2 regions of the Bacillus sp. FAU18 genome follow, and region 2 is predicted to be linked to the other one. Evidence: riboswitches for the same ligand, from Rfam matches in the RefSeq annotation. Region 2 holds a riboswitch; the other holds the start of a gene.

Region 1 (10,743 bases), 250 kb from region 2:
TGATTACCTCGGGTGCCGTTGCGGCGGGGTTTTCCAGCCTCGGTTATCCGTCCCGCCCCGTTACCATAAAAGGAAAACAGGCGGCGGCCGCGGTCGGACAAACACTGTTAATGCAGCAATATATGAATCAATTTAAACAATACTCACTGACTCCGGGACAAATCCTTTTAACGAGAAATGATTTTTCGAAAAGAGAACGGTACCGAAACGCGTATGCTACGATAATGGAATTATTGGAACGCGGCGTCATTCCGATTATCAACGAGAACGATTCTACATCTGTTGAAGAATTGACATTCGGAGATAATGATATGCTTTCTGCGTTAGTCAGCGGATTGATTCACGCGGACCAGCTCATGATTCTCACCGACATCAACGGACTGTATGATGCAAATCCGAATGAAAATCCTGAGGCGAAACGATTTGATTATTTGCCGGAGATCACGCCTGAATTGCTTGGATATGCAGGTTCAGCCGGATCAAAGGTCGGCACCGGCGGAATGAAATCAAAGCTGTTAGCCGCACAAACCGCGCTGTCTCTGGGAGTGAAAGTATTCATTGGAACAGGCAGCGGAGAGCAAAAACTTGCGGATATTTTGGACGGCAGGGGAGACGGCACTTATATCGGAGACAAAGAACTATCTTCGGTTAACAACACAAGGCAGTGGATTCAGTTCCACTCGCCGATATCGGGAGAAATTATCATTGATGCGGGTGCCGAAGAGGCGATGATCCATAATGGAAGCAGTCTTTTGCCCGCTGGCGTTGTGGGTGTGAACGGGAGCTTTCCGAAAGGGGCGGTTGTGGAAGTCAGGGGACCGGGCGGCGTGATCGGCAAAGGCCAAACTCATTACTCCTCTGAGGAGATTATGGAGGCCAAAGGCAAACGCAGTGACGAACTTGATTTTGAGAAAACGTTTGAGGTTATTCATAGGAATGACTGGGTCAATGTAAAAGACTAGGAGGCGGAAAAATGAGTGAAGTTTCTGTAAAAGCGAAGCTGGCGAAAGAAGCAGCAGCCGAAATGATCATGAAAACAACAGCCGAGAAGGATGAGGCGCTCAGCCTCATTGCAAACGGACTCCGTAAAGAACTGGATTTTCTCTTGGCGGAGAATGCAAAAGACATTGAGAACGGAAAAGAGAATGGTTTAACACCGGACATCATTGACCGTCTCACACTGGATGAGAAACGGATACGCGATATCGCGGACGCGGTGGAGCTCTTAATCGACTTAGCGGACCCAATCGGCGATTCTCTTGAAACGATTGAAAAAGAAAACGGCCTGTTTATTGAAAAAGTCCGTGTGCCGCTCGGTGTCGTAGGAATGATTTATGAGGCGAGGCCAAACGTCACAGTTGATGCGGCTACCCTTTGCCTGAAGACAGGGAACGCGGTTGTGCTGCGGGGGAGCTCCTCAGCCATCCACAGCAACAAAGCGCTCGTCAGTGTCATTCACAGAGCACTTGAGCAATCAGCGCTTCCGATTCACGCTGTGCAGCTGATTGAGGATACGAGCAGAGAGACAGCAAAAGAGCTCTTTACGTTAAATGATGGCTTAGACGTATTGATTCCGCGCGGAGGCAAGAAACTGATTGATCTCGTTGTGAGAGAATCAACAGTTCCTGTATTAGAAACGGGAGCAGGAAACTGCCACATATTCATTGACGAAACAGCCAAACCGCAAATGGCAGAAAAGGTTGTCGTAAATGCCAAAACGCAGCGCCCTTCCGTATGCAACGCGATTGAATCATTGCTGATTCACAAGGCTTGGGCAAGACAGCACGGGAAAGAATTGCTGAACCAGCTGGAAAACGCGGGAGTTGAAATTCGCGGTGATGAATTGGTATGTGAACTTCATCCTTCAAGCAAACAAGCATCAAAAGAAGATTGGGAAACCGAATTTTTAGCGCCTGTCCTCAGCGTAAAGACGGTTGAAAACGTCCAAGAAGCTGTGAAGCATATCCAACAATACGGCACCAATCATTCTGAAGCGATTTTAACTGAAAATGACAAAAACGCGGCATATTTTCAAACGGCTGTCGATGCTGCCGCTGTCTATCATAACGCGTCAACCCGCTTTACCGACGGCTTTGAATTCGGCTACGGAGCCGAAATCGGCATCAGCACGCAAAAGCTTCATGCAAGAGGACCGATGGGGCTTCCTGCACTTACTTCTACAAAATACATCATTAAAGGAACTGGGCAAATCCGTGAATAGCGGGGCAATGTTCAATGAAAAAGCTAATCTCGTAACGAGATTAGCTTTTTTTTATACGAGAAAAATTGACATATCAAATTTAATTGTGTACAATTCAATTGTATAAAATATATTGGGGGAATGAAAAATGAGTCAGCCATTATTTACAGCAACTGTTTCAGCGGTAGGAGGAAGAGAAGGAAAGGTCATTTCATCAGACCGCGTTCTTGAGCTTGATGTCGCAATGCCGGGGACACCGAGAGCCAAGAAATTAGAAAAAGCGACAAATCCAGAGCAGCTGTTTGCAGCAGGTTATGCAGCTTGCTTTGACAGCGCCCTGCAGCTTGTCGCAAGAACAGAACGGGTAAAAGTAGAGACAGAGGTTACGGCGAATGTAAGCCTGTTAAAGGATGAAGCAGACCAGGGCTATAAGCTGGGTGTGACGCTGCAAGTAAAAGGAGAAGGAGTCAGTGCATCAGAATTGGAGGCGCTTGTGAAAAAAGCGCACGGCGTCTGCCCGTATTCAAAAGCAACCTCCGGAAATATTGATGTGACACTTGAAGTTGCTGAATAAATAAAAAGAGGATGCCTGTACAAGGCATCCTCAATTTTTTTGATGAAGTGTTTCCAGCAATGTATATAGAGCGGATTTTAACTGTTTGAGATCCTCCCCAGACTGCTTTGAGAGCCCCAGAATTGTCTCTGGAATATCAACCGCTTTTTCTTTTAATAACGCTCCGTCCTCTGTCAGGCTGATCAACACGGACCGCTCATCCTCTTCAGATCTTTTTCTCGTAATCAAACCCTGTTGTTCCATTCGTTTAAGCATCGGAGTGAGCGTCCCTGAATCTAAATACAGCTGTTCGCCCATTTTTTTGACAGTAAGCGTTTCATGTTCCCATAACAATAGCAAAGCCAAATATTGAGGGTATGTTATATTCAGCTTATCAAGCAGCGGCTTGTATTGCTTTGTCATTTCCCGCGAACTCGCATATAGCAAAAAACAAAGCTGATTCTCCAATTTCATATGATCAAATTTATTTTCCATTTTGTTCACCAACTCTTTTTTGTCATTCGATTCTATTGTATCTGAAAAACCTCACTTTTCCTATTCTCGGCAAACTTAGCATGTTTAAAAAGATCAGAAAGGGAAATATAACAACTAGATACAAATAAGGAGGTTGGGAAATATGTCACTATTTACAGCAAAAGTAACCGCGCGAGGCGGACGGGCAGGACATATTACATCAGATGACGGTGTTCTTGATTTTGATATTGTCATGCCAAATGCCAAAAAAGAAGGACAAACCGGCACAAATCCGGAACAGCTCTTTGCGGCAGGGTATGCTGCATGCTTCGGCGGCGCGCTCGAACACGTAGCCAAAGAGCAGAATATCGAAATTGATTCGGAGATTGAAGGGCAGGTCAGCCTCATGAAGGATGAGAGCGACGGCGGGTTTAAAATTGGTGTCACACTTGTTGTGAACACGAAAGATTTAGATCGGGAAAAGGCACAAGAGCTTGTCAACGCCGCTCATGAATTCTGTCCTTACTCAAAGGCAACCAGAGGAAATGTTGATGTAAAACTAGAATTAAAATAATGACCGGCATCCTGAGGGTTCTCAGGATGTTTTTTTGTGTCGGAGCGGGTGTGATCTTTTCGAGGTCTGAGACATTTCTTATAAATGGATTCAGACTTATATCCATTATGAATTGACGCGGAACGGGGTAGGAGTGGGCACAGATTATTGATAAAACGTCAGATAAGCGATCACAGCGTTTAAAGCCTGCAAAAGTTACAGATGAAGGGGGCGGCTGGCTCGGTGTCTGCCAAGCTGAATTCCGGCTCGTATGATTGCTGTTTTGTATTTGCACAGGGCAAAGCGGCTACTTGGAGAAATAACTAGGACCAGGCCGCACATGCCTGATCCTTTTAATATTCTTTCTTGTTGGCAAAATCCCGCCATGCCTGAAACGGGGATAAATGCTCCATAAGAGTCACTTGATAAAAGGGGATCGTTCTTTCTTCAGCAGGTTTATCAATTTCTTTATAAATGAATGAATCATCAAACCCGGCTTCGGCAGCGTCAGTGTGCTCAGCTGCATAGAAAACGGCTTTAGGCCGGGCCCAGTAGATGGCGCCCAAGCACATTGGGCATGGTTCACAGCTCGTATACAAAATGCAGTCATCAAGCTGGTATGCTCCTAGCACCTTACAGGCTTTCCGAATAGCAGTGACTTCCGCGTGGGCAGTCGGATCATTGCTTGTTGTGACGTTGTTCTGTCCCTCGGCAATAATGACTCCGTCTTTCACGATAACGGCTCCAAAAGGCCCGCCGATTCCTGCATTCACTCCTTCACATGCGAGAGTGACAGCCCGTTTTAAGAACGTTTCATGATTCATCCCAATCCCTCCTGTCAATAGAGTGTTATTAGTATAGCCGAAAAAAGGGCAAAGAACATTCTCAAAAAAGTGTAAAATAAACAAAGTTTTTGGGGGATTTGCTAAGATAAGAGGAGAAAAGAGGAGGGGTAATCATGCTGCATTTATATATTGCCAGACACGGACAGACCCAATGGAACGTAGAAAAACGGATGCAGGGCTGGATGGATTCTGATTTAACAGAACTTGGGCTGTACAATGCCCGTGCTCTTGGGGAGCGTCTGAAGGATATTGAAATGAATCAGGTATACATCAGCCCGAGCAAGCGGACAGAAGAGACAGCAAAAACCGCACTAGGGTCGCGCAGGCTCCCGCTGGTGATAGATCATATGTTCAGAGAAATGTCACTGGGCTCATGGGAAGGGAAAAAACAAGAGGATATTGAAAGGGACGAACCAGATCTTTTTCACGCTTATTTTCATTATCCTGAAGCTTATCGCCAGCTGGGAAGTGAAACGTTTTTTGACTTTGAAAACCGGGTAAGGCTGGCTCTCCAAACGATTTTAGACAGCCATTCTTCCGGTAATGTTCTCTTGGTTACCCATTCTGTCTTTATATTAATGCTGTTAAATATCATAAAGGGAAGACGCGTTAATGACATATGGAATTCTGCTTACATACATGATACATCATTGAGCCTTGTGGAATTTGATGAAAATGGAACTGCCGAAATAATAATAGAAGCGGACGGGAAGCATCGGAAACCGATTTCCGCTTTCTAATAGAAAAAACCATCTGCCAAATGCAGATGGTTTTTTCAAATTATACTAGCTGTGTCTGCTGTGCTCTTGCCTGTTTTGCGGCTTCAACCATGTTTTTCAATGCTGCAACCGTTTCTTCCTGCTGTCTTGTTTTCAATCCGCAGTCCGGATTTACCCAGAAGCGGTCAGTCGGACAGACGGCAAGCGCATCAACGATAATATTGTACATTTCTTCAGTTGACGGCACACGAGGGCTGTGAATGTCATATACACCAAGGCCAAGCCCTTTCAAATACGGGTGGTTTTTTAAGTAATCTAAAAATCCTCCGTGGCTTCTGCTATGTTCGATTGTAATCACATCGGCATCAAGATCATTGATTGTATCAACGATATCTTCGAAGTTGCTGTAGCACATATGTGTATGAATTTGTGTCTCGTTTTTCACGGAAGAAGTGGTTAATCTGAATGCTTCTGCCGCCCAAGTCAAATACTCATCCCAATCGCGGGTTTTCAATGGAAGGCCTTCACGCAGCGCTGGTTCATCGACTTGAATGATTTGAATGCCTGCGTCTTCAAGCGCTTTAACTTCTTTGCGAAGGGCAAGCCCGATTTGGAAGGCGATTTCTTTCCTCGAGATGTCGTTTCGAGGGAAAGACCAGTTTAAGATTGTAACCGGGCCCGTCAGCATTCCTTTCACATGCTTGGAAGTCAATGACTGTGCGTAGACTGTGTCTTTCACTGTCATCGGTTCAATAAATTCAACATCTCCGTAAATGACTGGCGGGCGGACACAGCGTGAGCCGTATGATTGAACCCAGGCATATTTAGTGAAGGCGAAACCGGCCAGCTTTTCACCGAAGTATTCGACCATGTCTGTCCGTTCAAATTCGCCGTGAACAAGGACATCAAGCTCCAATTCTTCCTGAATATCAATCCATCTTTTTGTTTCCGCATTGATAAAGTTTTGATACTGTTCATCGGACCACTCAGCTTTCCGCCATTTTTGGCGTGCGCTCCGCACTTCAGCAGACTGCGGGAAGCTGCCGATCGTTGTCGTCGGCAAAAGCGGAAGGCCGAGAGATTCATTTTGCAGGGCTAAACGTTCTTCAAACGGAATCGGACGCTTGAAGTCTTTATCAGTTAATTGCTCAAGCTCTTTCTTTTGTTCAGAATTGGCGCCTGTTGCAAACTGTTTAAGCGCCTGGATATCAGCCTTAGCCTGCTGAATCTCTTCGCTGATCGCCGCTTTTCCTGATACTAAACCTTCTTTCAAAGCTGTCAGCTCGGCCAGCTTCTCTTTTGCGTAGGACAATCCGTTCAATAGGTCTTTTTCCAAATGCTCATCAGGGTGTTTCGCTACCGGAACATGTAGCAGGCTGCTGGAAGGCTGAATCCACAGTTCATCAACTTTTGCAATGCTGAGAATATCAAGAACGGCATCGAGACGCTCTTCAAGGTCCGCTTTCCAAATGTTGCGTCCGTCGATAACGCCGGCTGCCAGCACTTTGTCTGTCGGAAAACCATGTGTTTTAAGCTGTTCTAGGTTTCTGCCTTTGTCGTGAACGAAATCAAGGCCAATTCCCTGAACCGGGTAAGAGATCAGCTCTTCATACGCATCAACAGAATCAAAATACGTCTGCAAAAGCACATTCAAGGATGAAAGCTCACTTGTAATGCTTTCAAATAACTCTTTTGCGCCGCGGACATCTTCACTAGAGGCGGTAACGAGCGCCGGCTCATCGATTTGAACCCATTTTACGCCTTCTTCTTCAAGCTCTTTCAAAAGCTGTACATATAATGGCACAAGGCGTTTTTGGATCGCTTTTGCTTCGGACGGTTCATAGCCTTTAGCGAGCGTAACGAACGTATAAGGGCCGACAATCACAGGCTTTGTTTCCACACCGTATTCCTGTTTGATCCGGCGATAATCTTCGAGTTGTTTGTTTCTTGTCAGACGGAACTCAATGCTCTCGTCATATTCCGGAACGATGTAATGGTAATTTGTATTAAACCATTTTGTCATTTCACTAGATACAGCGTCTTTGATTCCGCGGGCGATAGCGAAGTATGTATCGGTAGCGTCAGTCAAATGTCTGAACCGTTTCGGGATCCAGTTGAAGCTGACTGCTGTGTCGAGTACATGGTCATACTGTGTGAAATCAGAAACAGGCACAACATCAATCTGCTGGTCAATTTGTGTTTTTACTGCGGATAAAAATAGTTCGTCGATTTGCTTTAAAAACGTATCTTTATCAGTACTGCCTTTCCAATACGCTTCAAGTGCTTTTTTCCATTCCCGGTTCAGTCCGATTCTCGGAAATCCTAAATTCGATGTTTTGATGGTTGTCATTGTTTCTCCTCCTTTATATGTAAAACACTCTCTTTAACCCGCGGATACAGGCTGCTAAGAGGTTTTCTCACAACAAAAAGCCTCTTTCCCATGAGAGAAAGAGGCTTTTCTACGTAAAACACTGCCTCTCTCATCTCTCAGACACAATCTGATGGAATTAGCACCGTGCCTTATGAGACATCAGTCTCGGCGCGAAAAGCAGTGCGCCCCATTTCACAATGGCATTACGGTCGGTTGCTGTTGGGGTCAAAAGGCCAATCCCTCGCCCAACTCTCGATAAGAGAAAATGTTATTAATTTTTTGAAAAGTTGAATCATTTGTTGGTAATCTTAACAGTAATTCAAATTCATTGTCAACATAGAATTTGAAATTTTTATTTACATGATGTGGTGTATATTATATAAGAAAAATAATCTTATAGGGTCAACAAATGTGATTGCTCTGCTTTTTCTGCGAGCTCATCAGGAGCTGTTAAATACAGGAATCCATTGCCTGCCAGCGTTTTTGCAATATCAAGAGGAAGTGTCCTGCGGATTAGCTGTGCGAAAACCTCAGATTCAGAAAGCTTTCTTTGAAATGATTCTTCTTCATAGCTTTTGATTAAAGCAAGCGCACCGCTGACATGAGGGGCAGCCATTGAAGTGCCGGTCAGCTTACCGTACTTCTTGTTGGGAAGGGTGGATAAGATGTTTTCTCCTGGTGCCACAAGGTCAATCTCTTTATTTGCGTTAGAAAATTCTGACAATTCTCGCGCTACAGAAACAGATCCAACTGCAATCACTTCATTATAAGCTGCGGGGTAGGAAAGCTCTTCTGTGCGTTCGTCGCCGTCACCTTCATTTCCCGCTGCACAAACGACAAGCACTCCGTTTTTCACTGCGTTTTTCACTGCTTCTTTTAGCTCTGGCACATCGCTTGGCCCTCCAAGGGACATTGAGATGATGTCGACTTTCTGTTCCACCGCGTAGTTGATGCCGTTAATTATCCATTCGTATTGTCCGCTGCCGTTCTCGCCGCCAAGAACCTTCACAATCAATAGGCTTGCCTCAGGCGCGACTCCGGCAATGCCTCCGTTTGAATCATTAGCTGCAATTGTTCCGGCGACGTGTGTGCCGTGTCCGTTGTAGTCGGAAATCGCATCTTCCTTGCCGCCGTCGTCATCCGTGAAGTTCTTTCCGCCGATGATTTGATTTTTTAAATCAGGGTGGCTTGTGTCGCAGCCCGTGTCTAATACAGCAACTTTAATATTTTTGCCTTTTACCCCTTTTGCCCACATTTCTGGCGCCTTAATCACTTTAATGCCCTCAGGAAGCTCGTTTACATCCATGATCTGCTCATTCGTCACATACGGGATCAAGCGGATTTCACCATTCATAAAAAAGCCCTCCTTTTTTATGCTTTCAAGTGGATTCAAGGGTGTTGCCTCATATTATATGAAAAAAGCAAGCGCTCGGACAGAGCCATTTGAAGCATTTTGAAAAAATAGGATACACACCAAAGAATTAGTAATCTTCAAAATATTGGATGGCTTCGGCGTGTATGACTGGGATTCAACTGTAAGTCAAGTTATAATAGTGTTGGGGAAAGGAGCAGTGTCATGAAACTGAATGAAAAATTATATGCATTTTTTTCAGAGCATGTGGAACAAATGGCCGAGGAATGGATTGAAACGATGGAGGAAAGTGATCCGAATTCGCTTTACGCCCTACATAATGCAACAGTAACGGAAGAATTGAAAGAGCAGGACAGAGAATTTTACCGGCATCTGAATTACATGTATGTTTTACCGGAAAAACAATTTCTCGAAGAGTTTCAAGAGTGGGTCATTGAGCTGACCAACGATCAAAAACATCTCGACACACCGGTTCAGTATGTCATTCGGGAGTTTATGAGAAACAGGAGATTATATACGAAGTATTTTGAGAAGTTCGCAGAAGAAAATGAATCAGCGTTTGAACCGGGAGAGAAGCAAAAATGGGCAGATTTGATTGTAAAAGTATTTGATTTCACCATTTATACATTCGTTGATCACGCTGAAATGAATGCCAAGCAGCAATTAAACGCCCAAAGAGAAATGATATTGGAATTAAGCTCACCTGTCATTACCCTGAGCAAATCAACAGCTCTGCTGCCGCTTGTCGGTGACATTGATACCGAACGGGCGAAGTTTATTCTGGAAAACACGCTTCAAGCTTGTGCGAAAAGACGTGTGGAGCATCTGTTAATCGATCTGTCAGGTGTTGTTGTGGTGGATACGATGGTGGCGCACCAGATCTTTAAATTGATTGAGGCGCTTAATCTGATCGGTGTCCGGTCAACCCTGTCAGGAATCAGGCCTGAAATTGCGCAAACTGCTGTACAGCTGGGGATTGACTTTTCGAATATTACTATTAAAACCAACCTTGCCCAAGCATTAAATTATCATCAATAAGAAAAAATCCGCTATCGTCGATAGCGGATTTTTTATGAGGCAAAACAGAAAGATACGAGAAAAGATCCTGCGAATAACAAGAGAACGAGGCAAAAGAACAGCCAGTCGCGCCGGTTCACGCTCAATGTCCTGTAATATGTCCGGTTTCTGCTTCCTGTAAAACCTTTCGATTCCATCGCAAGCGCTGTCCGTTCCGCTTTTCTGATGGCGCTTGCCAATAGCGGTATGGTATATCGTTTTAACGCACTGATTTTATTAATGATGCCGCTCTCCGCCGCTCCTCCTCTGATTTTATGAGCCTGCTGAATCAGCTGGACCTCATCCTTTAGCAGCGGAAGAAAGCGAAAGCCTGCAATGACACCGTACGCGAGCTTTGGTGAGAGCCTGCACTGCTGGACAAGGCTCAGCATAAATAAAATCGGATCGGTTGTAAAAACAAACATCATCGATAAGGCGGAGAAGCATAAAATACGAAACCCGAGAGAGATGCCGACAGACACATTATCGCTGTTAATTGAGATAGGGCCTGCTTGAAACAAAAAATTATCCGGTGTTGTCGGCACCTTTCCAAAAACTGCGGCTGTCCACACGCATCCGAATGCTAAAATCAAAAACGGA
Region 2 (10,743 bases):
GACTACTGTAAACAAAGCGATGAAGCGCCTTGCCAGTCTTGGAGTAGACCTCGTCAATGTTCATGCGGCCGGGGGCAAAAAAATGATGCAGGCAGCTCTCGAAGGCTTAGAAGAAGGTACGCCGACTGGAAAAAAACGTCCGTCACTTATCGCGGTAACCCAGCTGACAAGCACATCTGAACAAATCATGAAAGATGAACTGCTGATTGAAAAGTCTCTGATTGATACGGTTGTGCACTACAGCAAACAGGCGGAAGAAAGCGGACTGGATGGAGTGGTCTGCTCTGTTCATGAAGCAAAAGCCATTTACCAAGCGGTGTCGCCTTCATTTCTGACTGTCACTCCGGGGATCAGAATGTCAGAGGACGCTGCGAATGACCAAGTCCGCGTAGCGACGCCTGCCATTGCAAGAGAGAAAGGTTCATCAGCGATTGTAGTAGGACGCTCGATTACAAAAGCGGAAGACCCGGTAAAAGCCTATAAGGCTGTCAGACTTGAATGGGAGGGAATCAAATCTTGAAACAAATCATCGCAAAACATCTATTAGACATCCAAGCTGTATTTTTACGCCCGAACGAGCCGTTCACATGGGCAAGCGGCATTTTATCACCAATCTACTGTGACAACCGCCTTACGCTATCTTTCCCAGAGGTCAGAAACGAAGTTGCCTCAGGTATCAGCAAGCTTGTCAAAGAGCATTTTCCTGAAGCTGAAATGATTGCGGGAACAGCAACTGCCGGTATTCCTCATGCTGCTCTTGCGGCTGACCGTTTGAATCTTCCGATGTGTTATGTGAGGAGCAAGCCGAAGGCGCACGGAAAAGGCAATCAGATTGAGGGAGCTGTGCAAGAAGGGCAAAAAACAGTCGTCATTGAAGACTTAATTTCCACAGGAGGCAGCGTGCTTGAAGCTTGTGCAGCTCTACAAGCGGCCGGCTGTGAAGTGCTTGGTGTCGTCTCAATCTTTACGTACGGACTTCCAAAAGCGGAGGAAGCCTTCGCAAAGGCAGAACTGCCATACTACTCATTAACTGATTATGATACGCTCACAGAGGTCGCGCTTGAAAACGGAAATATTCATTCAGATGATCTAAAAAAGCTGCAAACATGGAAACGAAATCCCGAGTCAAAAGATTGGTTTAAAAAATAAAAAATAAATTCAAATGATGTAAAGAGGCTTCAAAGCCTTGCTGTACTTGAAAACAGGCTATGAGGCCTGTTTTTTTATTAATCCTATAAAAAAAGTCGGGTTGACTTATGTTAGAATTGTGCTAAAATTTACTACAAATCTAAAAACTTATCAAGAGCGGCTGAGGGACTGGACCTATGAAGCCCGGCAACCTGCATAGTTTGTAAGGTGCTACTTCCAGCAAAATGAATTCCATTTTGAAAGATAAGGGCTGCATGCTGTTCCTGTCTTTCTTTCCGCCGGATTGAAAGTTTTTTATTTTAAGAGGTAAAAAGGCTATCTGTATATCAGCAGCCGCGAATCACATTACATGGGAAAAGACAACCGGCAGAAAGCTACTGTTTGTTTGTCTCCGAAAGGAGGAAAGAAGAAATGTTAACGTATGATAATTGGGAAGAACCAACGATTACATTTCCGGAAGACGATCCTTATAAAGGAGCGCTGTCAGTTTTAAAATGGGCATACGGCCATTACGGCAATCAGCTTGTTTATGCCTGCAGTTTCGGAATTGAGGGAATCGTTCTGATTGACTTAATTTATAAAGTGAAAAAAGACGCAGAGATTGTGTTTCTTGATACAGGACTTCATTTTAAAGAAACCTATGAAACAATTGAACGAGTGAAAGAGCGTTATCCGGGTCTTAATATCATCCTGAAAAAACCAGACCTCACCCTTGAGGAACAAGCCGAAGAACATGGTGACAAGCTGTGGGAAAGAGAGCCGAATCAGTGTTGCTATCTTAGAAAGGTCGTTCCTTTAAGAGAGGCGCTTTCAGGACATCCAGCCTGGCTTTCCGGCCTGCGCCGTGATCAAGGGCCAAGCCGTGCCAATACGAATTTCTTAAACAAAGATGAAAAATTCAAGTCAGTAAAAGTTTGCCCGCTTATCCATTGGACTTGGAAAGACATTTGGAGATACACATCCCGGAATGAACTGGACTACAATCCGCTTCATGACCAAGGATATCCAAGTATTGGCTGTGCGCCTTGCACTGCTCCCGCTTTTACAGCAGAGGATTTGCGCTCAGGCAGATGGAATGGTATGGCGAAAACAGAATGCGGACTGCATGAATAAGGAGCTGCAAAATGGAATTAGCCGCTATTTTATTTAGCTTGTTTTTTGCGATGAATATTGGTGCAAGCGGCGCTGCAGCTTCGATGGGGGTTGCTTACGGCTCCGGAGCCATCAAAAAGAAAACCTACGCTTTGATCCTATGCGCAGTCGGTGTCTTTGCCGGGGCGGTCATTGGCGGAGGCGAGGTTGTAAAAACAATCAGCTCCGGCATTATTCCTGAGCAGACGATTACACTGACGATTGTTTGCATCATTATTGGAGCTGCTGCCCTGTCGCTCTTTACTGCTAATCTGCTCGGCATTCCTTTGTCGACAAGTGAAGTAACAGTCGGGGCGGTTGTCGGCGTGGGAGTGGCTTATAAAGTATTGTTTGTGAACAATCTTCTGATCATTGTGTCATTTTGGGTTTTTGTCCCGCTGTTCGCTTTCGGCTTCACCTATTTCGTATCTAAGCTGTTTCGTTATTTTAAGATTGAAGTAAAATCTTCTAAAAAACAAAAAATCCTCGGCATTGTTTTGTTAGTTGCCGGATTTTTCGAAGCATTCTCTGCCGGCATGAATAACGTGGCGAATGCTGTTGGCCCGTTAGTAGCTGCCGGTGTGCTTGATGTCGGAAAAGGAACCTTGTATGGAGGAGCTTTTGTTGCTCTTGGCGCACTGTTATTAGGCCGGCGTGTGCTAGAAACAAACGGGAAGAAAATTACGAGATTCTCCAAAGGGGAAGGCATTCTCTTATCCGGTACAGGAGCAGGACTTGTGATCATCAGTTCTGTATTTGGGATGCCGGTGCCCTTGGCGCAAGTCACGTCATCGTCTATTATCGGAATAGGCATGGCAAAAAACGGTCCGAACGTGTTCCATAAACAAGTTGTTCAAACGATGCTGAAGGTATGGATCGCATCGCCGTTTTTATCTTTATCGATTTCTTATCTGCTTGTATCCTTGTTTTTAAAAGCAGATTATTATTCGATCTTTATCATGGTAAGTGTGCTTTTAGCGGCGGGCGGTGCCGTCAGCCTGACAAAGGCCATTCGTAAAGAGAGACGCTCAGTCCACGAACAAGGCGGGGGAATCTGATCATTAATCTGAGTAATTTTATAAGTTAACTAGGAGGAGATGGATATTATGAGCTTAGCACCACACGGAGGAACATTAGTAAACAGGGTAGATGAATCATATGATGTGAGCGGCATTCAAAAAGAAATTGAACTTGATTTAATTTCTTTCGCGGATTTGGAATTGATCGGTATCGGTGCATACAGCCCGATTGAAGGTTTCTTTAATGAAAAAGATTACGTATCTGTAGTCGAAAACATGCGTCTTTCTTCCGGCGTTGTCTGGTCTCTTCCGATCACGCTTCCGGTCGATGCGCAAAAAGCAGCGGAACTGTCACTTGGTGAAACGGTAAAGTTAACGTATGAAGGAGAAACATACGGCGTTATCCAAATCGAAGACCTGTACGTGCCTGACAAACAAAAAGAAGCTGTCAATGTGTACAAAACAGATGAACAGGAGCATCCTGGTGTTAAAAAGCTGTTCAGCCGCGGCAATACATATGTCGGCGGACCGATTACGTTGATTAAAAAAGCTTCAAAACAGTTCCCTGAATTTACATTTGAACCGTCAGAAACGAGACGCCAGTTTGCGGAAAAAGGCTGGGAAACCATTGTCGGTTTCCAAACAAGAAACCCTGTTCACAGAGCGCATGAATACATTCAAAAAACGGCTCTTGAAACAGTAGACGGCTTGTTCTTGAATCCGTTAGTAGGCGAAACAAAATCTGATGACATTCCAGCTGATGTACGGATGGAAAGCTACCAAGTGCTTCTTGATCATTATTACCCGAAAGATCGCGTTTTCCTTGGTGTCTTTTTAGCGGCGATGCGTTATGCAGGCCCGAGAGAAGCAATTTTCCACGCGCTTGTCAGAAAGAACTACGGCTGCACACATTTCATCGTCGGCCGTGATCATGCAGGTGTAGGTGACTATTACGGAACATACGAAGCACAGGAGCTGTTTGACACATTTAAACCTGAAGAACTCGGGATTACGCCGCTGAAATTCGAGCACAGCTTCTTCTGTAAAAAATGCGGAAATATGGGAACAGCGAAAACATGCCCTCATGGCAGAGAGCATCACGTCATTTTATCAGGCACTAAGGTAAGAGGCATGCTGAGAGACGGTGTGCTGCCGCCTGCTGAATTCAGTCGAAAAGAAGTCGTAGAAGTGTTAATCAAAGGGATGAAGAAAAAAGAAGAAGTAGGCGTATCTTAAGGAGGACTGGCAGTGACAAATCGCGATATTGTATGGCATGAAGCCTCTATCACAAAAGAAGAGTACCAGCAAAAAAACAAGCATAAAAGCTCCATTCTCTGGCTGACAGGGTTAAGCGGCTCAGGCAAATCAACGATTGCCAACGCCGCTGCGAGAGAATTGTTTGAGCAAGGCTATCAAGTGATTGTGCTTGACGGGGATAATATCCGTCACGGCTTAAATAAGGATCTTGGTTTTTCTGATGAAGACCGAAAAGAAAACATCCGCCGAATCGGAGAGGTGGCGAAGCTTTTTGTTCAGCAGGGAACCATTGTGATTACTGCTTTTATCTCTCCTTTCCGCGAGGACAGACAACAGGTTCGCGAGCTTGTGGAAGCGGGCGAATTTAATGAAGTCTACATTAAATGCGACCTTGATATTTGTGAACAAAGAGATCCGAAAGGGCTTTACAAAAAAGCAAGAAACGGCGAGATTCCGTTCTTTACAGGAATTGATTCTCCTTATGAAGAACCGGAAGCTCCAGAGCTCGTTCTTGATTCAGGACAGCATGACCGTGAAGCGTGTAAAAATCAGCTGATCGAGTTTGTTAAACAAAAATTGAGCTGAATATGATCTGCTGCGTTCTTCTCAGGTGCCGGAATGCAAGCGAGAACATCATCACAGCGAATGCTCTGGAAGAACTCGAATAGATCGGGGGAAATACGATGGGGAAAGTATATATTGTAGGAGCGGGTCCCGGTGACCCTGATCTGCTGACAATTAAAGCGCTGAAAGCCATTGAAAAAGCTGATGTCATCTTATATGACAGATTAGTAAATAAAGAGATTTTACAATATGCCAAAGAGCAAGCAGACCTGATCTACTGCGGGAAGCTTCCGGATTTTCATACGATGAAGCAGGAAACCATCAATCGATTTCTTGTGAAGTATGCGCAAAAAGGGAAAATGGTTGTCAGACTGAAAGGCGGAGACCCTTTTGTGTTCGGCAGAGGAGGGGAAGAAGCGGAATGCCTCTCTGAAAATGGAATTCCGTTTGAAATCATCCCCGGCATTACGTCTGGAATCGCGGCAGCCGCTTATGCCGGGATTCCTGTTACTCATCGGGAGGCGGGCTCTAACGTCGCTTTTGTAACGGGTCATTATAAAAAAGAAGAAGATTTTGAGGAAAAGTGGAAAGCGCTGGCTACAGGAATTGATACACTTGTCATCTATATGGGTATCAAAAACGTGCTGCAGATTGAAAGAAAACTCCTTGAAAACGGCCGGGATGGTTCTACGCCGGCAGCCTTTATTCATTGGGGAACAACGGACAAGCAAAAATCTGTTTTTTGTACAGTTGACACCCTTTCAGAAACGGTGGTAAAAGAAAACATTACAAATCCGAGTTTAATTGTCATTGGAAATGTTGTAAATTATCACTATAAGCTGGAATGGTTTGAATCTGAATTGAAAAAACAAGATTTAAGCGAGGCGTTGTAAAAATGAAACAAGCAATTTTATATGTCGGCCATGGCAGCCGGGTCAAAAAAGCGCAGCAAGAAGCCGCAGCCTTTTTGGAAGGATGCAAGGCCCACATCTCTGTGCCAGTACAAGAAATCAGCTTTTTAGAGCTTCAGGAGCCGGCAATTGAGACAGGATTTGAAGCATGTGTGAAGCAAGGCGCCACTCATATCGCAGTGGTGCCTCTGCTTCTTTTAACAGCTGCGCATGCAAAACATGATATTCCGGAAGAAATTGCCCGTGCTGCATCCCGATATCCGTCAGTCCGCATTTCATACGGAAAGCCGATCGGGATTGACGAAGAAGTAGTCAAGGCTGTATATCACAGAATGAAAGACATAGGTGTTCCATATGAAAATGCCAGAGTGGTACTCATCGGAAGGGGAAGTTCAGATCCAGATGTCAAAAGAGACGTAACCGGTATTGCTAATCTTCTTCAGGTAATGATTCCAGTCAAGGAAGTCATTCCGTGCTTTTTGACAGCATGCGGCCCGAATTACAAAGAGGTTTTTTCAGAACTTAAAAAAGATGACGGCATAACAACCTTTATCGTTCCATATTTGCTTTTTACGGGTATGCTGATGAATGAAATCGAACGAGAGGTTCAGAAATTAAAAGCTCATAATCCGAACGTCTACCTCTCTTCCTATATCGGTTTTCATCCTCATGTGAAAAACGCATTTTTGAACCGTGTAAGAGAAACTGCGGCAAATTCTGAGGGACAATTTGATTTTGATGGAGGTTCATATGCTTCCGCTGCACATTAGCCTGGAAAAGAAGAAGGTTGTCATTGCGGGGGGCGGCAGCATCGCTCTCAGAAGGCTGAAAACGGTGATTTCTGAGGGAGCTGATATAACGCTCGTCAGTCCGGATGTTGAACCGGAAATCAAGCAAATGGCAGAAGAGCGACGTATCAAATGGGAAAAACGGACAATTGAAAAAGAAGATTATCTCAATGCTTTCTTAATTATTGCTGCGACGGATAATGCGGAAGTGAACAAAGAAATTGCCCAATCCTCTTCGCCTTTTCAGCTTGTTAATTGTGTCAGTGACGCTGAGCTTGGCAATGTATATATGCCGAAAATCGTAAAAAGAGGGCATGTCACTGTGTCTGTTTCTACAAGCGGAGCCAGTCCAAAGCACACAAAAGAGCTTGCCGAAAACGTGGATAAGCTGATTGACGGCGATTTTGTTGCTGAAGTGAACAGGCTTTATCAGGTGAGGAGAAAGAAATAAGCCAGAGCATTTGTATGCTCTGGCTTTTCTTTATGCGGCTCAGCTTTTTTTGAGCTTGATGACAGTATCAGCATCAGGCGTGACAAAGACGGTATGCTGGCTGTCATAGGTGACGAAACCGGGTTTCGCGCCGTTTGGTTTTTTGACATGCCTGATTTTTGTATAATCTACAGGCACTGAACTTGAATCTTTAGCTTTTGAAAAATAAGCTGCAATTGTCGCGGCTTCCATGATTGTTTGCTCATCCGGTTCACTGCTTCTGATCACAACATGGGAGCCGGGAATGTCCTTCGTGTGAAGCCAGATATCGTCTCTGGCCGCCGCTCTGGTCGTTAAATATTCATTTTGACGATTGTTCTTACCCACTAAAATTGTCAGGCCTGAGGTGGATTCATATGTTTCTAACACCGGATTGTGCGGTTTTTGCTTTTTCTGGCCTTTTTGCTGCTTAGGGCGCAAATATTTGCCCTCAACAAGCTCTTCCCTGATTTCGCTGATATCCCGGGGAGAAGCGGACGAAAGCTGCTGAATCAGCTGATCGAAATATTCGATCTCTTCCTGTGCCAGCCTGATTTGCTCCTCGACAACTGCGACCGAGTTTTTCGCTTTCTGATACTTCGTGAAATAGGCCTGTGCGTTTTCAGAAGGCGTTTTGTTTGGGTTTAAAGGAATCGTGATTGTCGGGCTTTCTTCATCATAATAATTGATGACCTCAGCCTGTTTATCACCTTTTTTCAACATATATAAATTAGCGGTTAAAAGCTCCCCGTAAAGCTGAAATTCCTTCGCGTTTTCCGAATACTCCAGGGTTTTCTCTAATTTTTTGATTTTGTTGGCATTCTTCTTCCGTTCGTTCACAACAAAACGCTCAAGATCCTGAGCCTGCTGTTTGACTCGGTCTCGTTCAGCTTTTCCGAAATAAAAACGGTCGAGCAGTTCGCTTAATGAATCAAAACGGCGCGCTTCGCCCTTTAGATGAGTCAGCTCCAGCAGATAAAAATATTCCTTTCCGTTTACAGTCGTAATGTTGGGAATGAAACGGTGCTCTTTCACTTCGGCAAACAGTGCCAGCAACGCTTTTGGCAGTGTGACTTTGTTGGCAAGGCCTGCTCTGTGAACCGCTTCTTTGGCGAAAAGCGGAGACACGCCTGAAAAGTGGTCGACAATTTGTTTATCAAGCCTTCCTTCTTGAAAACTGAGGTGACGCAAAATATCATCTTCTGACGCCTCAAGAGGCGATATTTTGTCCTGAGCAGGCGGAAGCTTATAATCTTGGCCGGGCAGTACTGTACGGTAGCTGTTCATTGACGGCGATAAATGCTTAAGTCCGTCGATAATCACATTTTCTGCTGCGTCAGTCAAAATGATATTGCTGTGGCGGCCCATAATTTCTACATAAAGCTTTCGTACGGTTTCATCGCCAATTTCGTTTCGGCTTTTGATATGAAAAATCATAATGCGGTCTAAGCCCGCTTGTTCAATTTTCTCAATGAATCCGCCTTCGATATGCTTTCTCAGCAACATGCAAAACATTGGCGGTTCGCTTGGATTTTCATAAGCTTGTGTCGTGATATGCACCCGTGAATAGCTCGGATGTGCCGATAATAATAGTTTTTGGTTTTTTCCCTTGGCACGGATGTGGAAAATCACATCGTGCTTATATGGCTGATGGACTTTTGTAATTCGTCCGCCCATTATTTTCTCGTTAAGTTCGTGTGTCATTCCGTATGTAAACATGCCATCAAACGACATATGCAATACACCCTCTCATTCTTCCTGCATTCGATAATTATAGCATGAAATGGGACGAGTCAGAATAAGCATGCTTATAGAGTGATATCTCTATAAGAGAGCAGGGGAGTGGACGAGCGGAATGAAGTTTCATGAAATGGGACAAACAGATTTACTAGAGGCAACCAATACGTCCATGAAACAAGGATTAACAGAAAAAGAAGTAAAAAAACGCCTTGACAAGCATGGGCCAAACGAGCTGCAAGAAGGGAAAAAAACTTCAGCGCTTCTCTTGTTTTTCGCGCAGTTCAAAGATTTTATGGTGCTTGTGCTTCTGGCGGCAACGTTAATCTCAGGTTTTCTTGGTGAATATGTAGATGCGGTTGCGATTATTGCGATTGTGTTTGTGAATGGCATACTCGGTTTCTTTCAAGAAAGGCGTGCTGAGCAATCCCTTCAGGCTTTAAAAGAGCTTTCAACACCGCATGTCATGGCACTCAGGGAAGGAAGCTGGACAAAGATTCCTTCTAAGGAACTTGTGCCGGGGGATATTGTGAAATTTACGAGCGGGGACAGAATTGGCGCAGACGTTCGAATTGTTGAAGCGAGAAGCCTTGAAATAGAAGAATCAGCGCTGACCGGTGAATCAATCCCGGTTGTGAAGCATGCTGATAAATTGAAAAAACCGGATGTTTCGCTCGGCGATATTACCAATATGGCATTTATGGGTACGATTGTGACCCGCGGCAGCGGTGTCGGGGTTGTCGTCGGGACAGGAATGAATACGGCTATGGGGAAAATTGCCGACATGCTTGAATCGGCAGGGACATTGTCAACCCCGCTGCAAAGAAGACTGGAGCAGCTCGGGAAGATTTTGATTGTTGTTGCATTGCTTCTGACCGTACTTGTCGTTGCTGTCGGTGTTATTCAGGGGCATGATCTGTACAGTATGTTTTTAGCAGGTGTCTCATTAGCGGTAGCCGCTATTCCGGAGGGACTGCCGGCGATTGTGACAGTGGCGCTTTCGCTTGGTGTACAGCGGATGATTAAACAAAAATCCATTGTTAGAAAGCTTCCTGCTGTTGAAACGCTTGGGTGTGCGTCTATCATTTGTTCAGATAAAACAGGGACAATGACCCAAAACAAAATGACGGTGACACATGTCTGGTCCGGAGGGAAAACATGGAGAGTGGCAGGGGCCGGCTATGAACCGAAAGGAAGCTTCACACTGAACGAAAAAGAGATCAGTGTCAATGAACATAAGCCGCTTCAGCAGATGCTTCTGTTCGGAGCGCTTTGTAACAACTCCAATATTGAGAAAAGAGACGGCGAATATGTGCTTGACGGAGATCCGACAGAGGGAGCGCTGCTCACCGCGGCAAGAAAAGGCGGTTTTTCAAAGGAGTTTGTTGAATCAAACTACCGGGTGATCGAAGAATTTCCGTTTGATTCTGCACGGAAAATGATGACTGTCATCGTAGAGGATCAAGACAGAAAGCGCTATATCATTACAAAAGGTGCACCGGATGTACTGATGCAGCGATCTTCCCGTATTTATTATGACGGCTCAGCGGCTCTTTTTTCAAATGAAAGAAAAGCAGAAACAGAGACGGTATTAAGACATTTGGCATCACAGGCGCTCAGAACGATAGCGGTCGCCTACAGGCCGATAAAAGCAGGCGAAACACCGTCAATGGAGCAGGCGGAAAAAGATCTGACCATGCTTGGCCTTTCAGGTATCA

Evidence for each region. A riboswitch is a leader RNA that binds a small molecule or an ion and turns the genes downstream of it on or off. The one in region 2 is predicted to bind S-adenosylmethionine.
Region 1: linked by a shared signal. The riboswitch ahead of metE (5-methyltetrahydropteroyltriglutamate--homocysteine S-methyltransferase) and the one ahead of AC0OMU_RS05000 (phosphoadenylyl-sulfate reductase) in region 2 are both predicted to bind S-adenosylmethionine.

What each region holds. Positions count from the first base shown of each region.
Region 1 covers NZ_JBVYHZ010000003.1:654,608-665,350, forward strand. Annotated here, with positions in the region: gene proB (glutamate 5-kinase) at 1-962, shown strand, start outside; gene proA (glutamate-5-semialdehyde dehydrogenase) at 974-2,221, shown strand; gene AC0OMU_RS03745 (organic hydroperoxide resistance protein) at 2,349-2,774, shown strand; gene ohrR (organic hydroperoxide resistance transcriptional regulator OhrR) at 2,805-3,248, opposite strand; gene ohrB (organic hydroperoxide resistance protein OhrB) at 3,391-3,801, shown strand; gene guaD (guanine deaminase) at 4,134-4,604, opposite strand; gene AC0OMU_RS03765 (histidine phosphatase family protein) at 4,739-5,365, shown strand; gene metE (5-methyltetrahydropteroyltriglutamate--homocysteine S-methyltransferase) at 5,406-7,694, opposite strand; SAM riboswitch class I at 7,822-7,977, opposite strand; gene isp (serine protease Isp) at 8,110-9,069, opposite strand; gene rsbRB (RsbT co-antagonist RsbRB) at 9,292-10,125, shown strand; gene thiX (HMP/thiamine ABC transporter permease ThiX) at 10,158-10,743, opposite strand, start outside.
Region 2 covers NZ_JBVYHZ010000003.1:901,790-912,532, forward strand. Annotated here, with positions in the region: gene pyrF (orotidine-5'-phosphate decarboxylase) at 1-520, shown strand, start outside; gene pyrE (orotate phosphoribosyltransferase) at 517-1,149, shown strand; SAM riboswitch class I at 1,294-1,399, shown strand; gene AC0OMU_RS05000 (phosphoadenylyl-sulfate reductase) at 1,561-2,262, shown strand; gene cysP (sulfate permease) at 2,274-3,338, shown strand; gene sat (sulfate adenylyltransferase) at 3,387-4,535, shown strand; gene cysC (adenylyl-sulfate kinase) at 4,548-5,141, shown strand; gene cobA (uroporphyrinogen-III C-methyltransferase) at 5,240-6,013, shown strand; gene sirB (sirohydrochlorin chelatase) at 6,016-6,801, shown strand; gene sirC (precorrin-2 dehydrogenase) at 6,782-7,270, shown strand; gene rqcH (tRNA modification protein RqcH) at 7,310-9,022, opposite strand; gene AC0OMU_RS05040 (calcium-translocating P-type ATPase, SERCA-type) at 9,144-10,743, shown strand, end outside.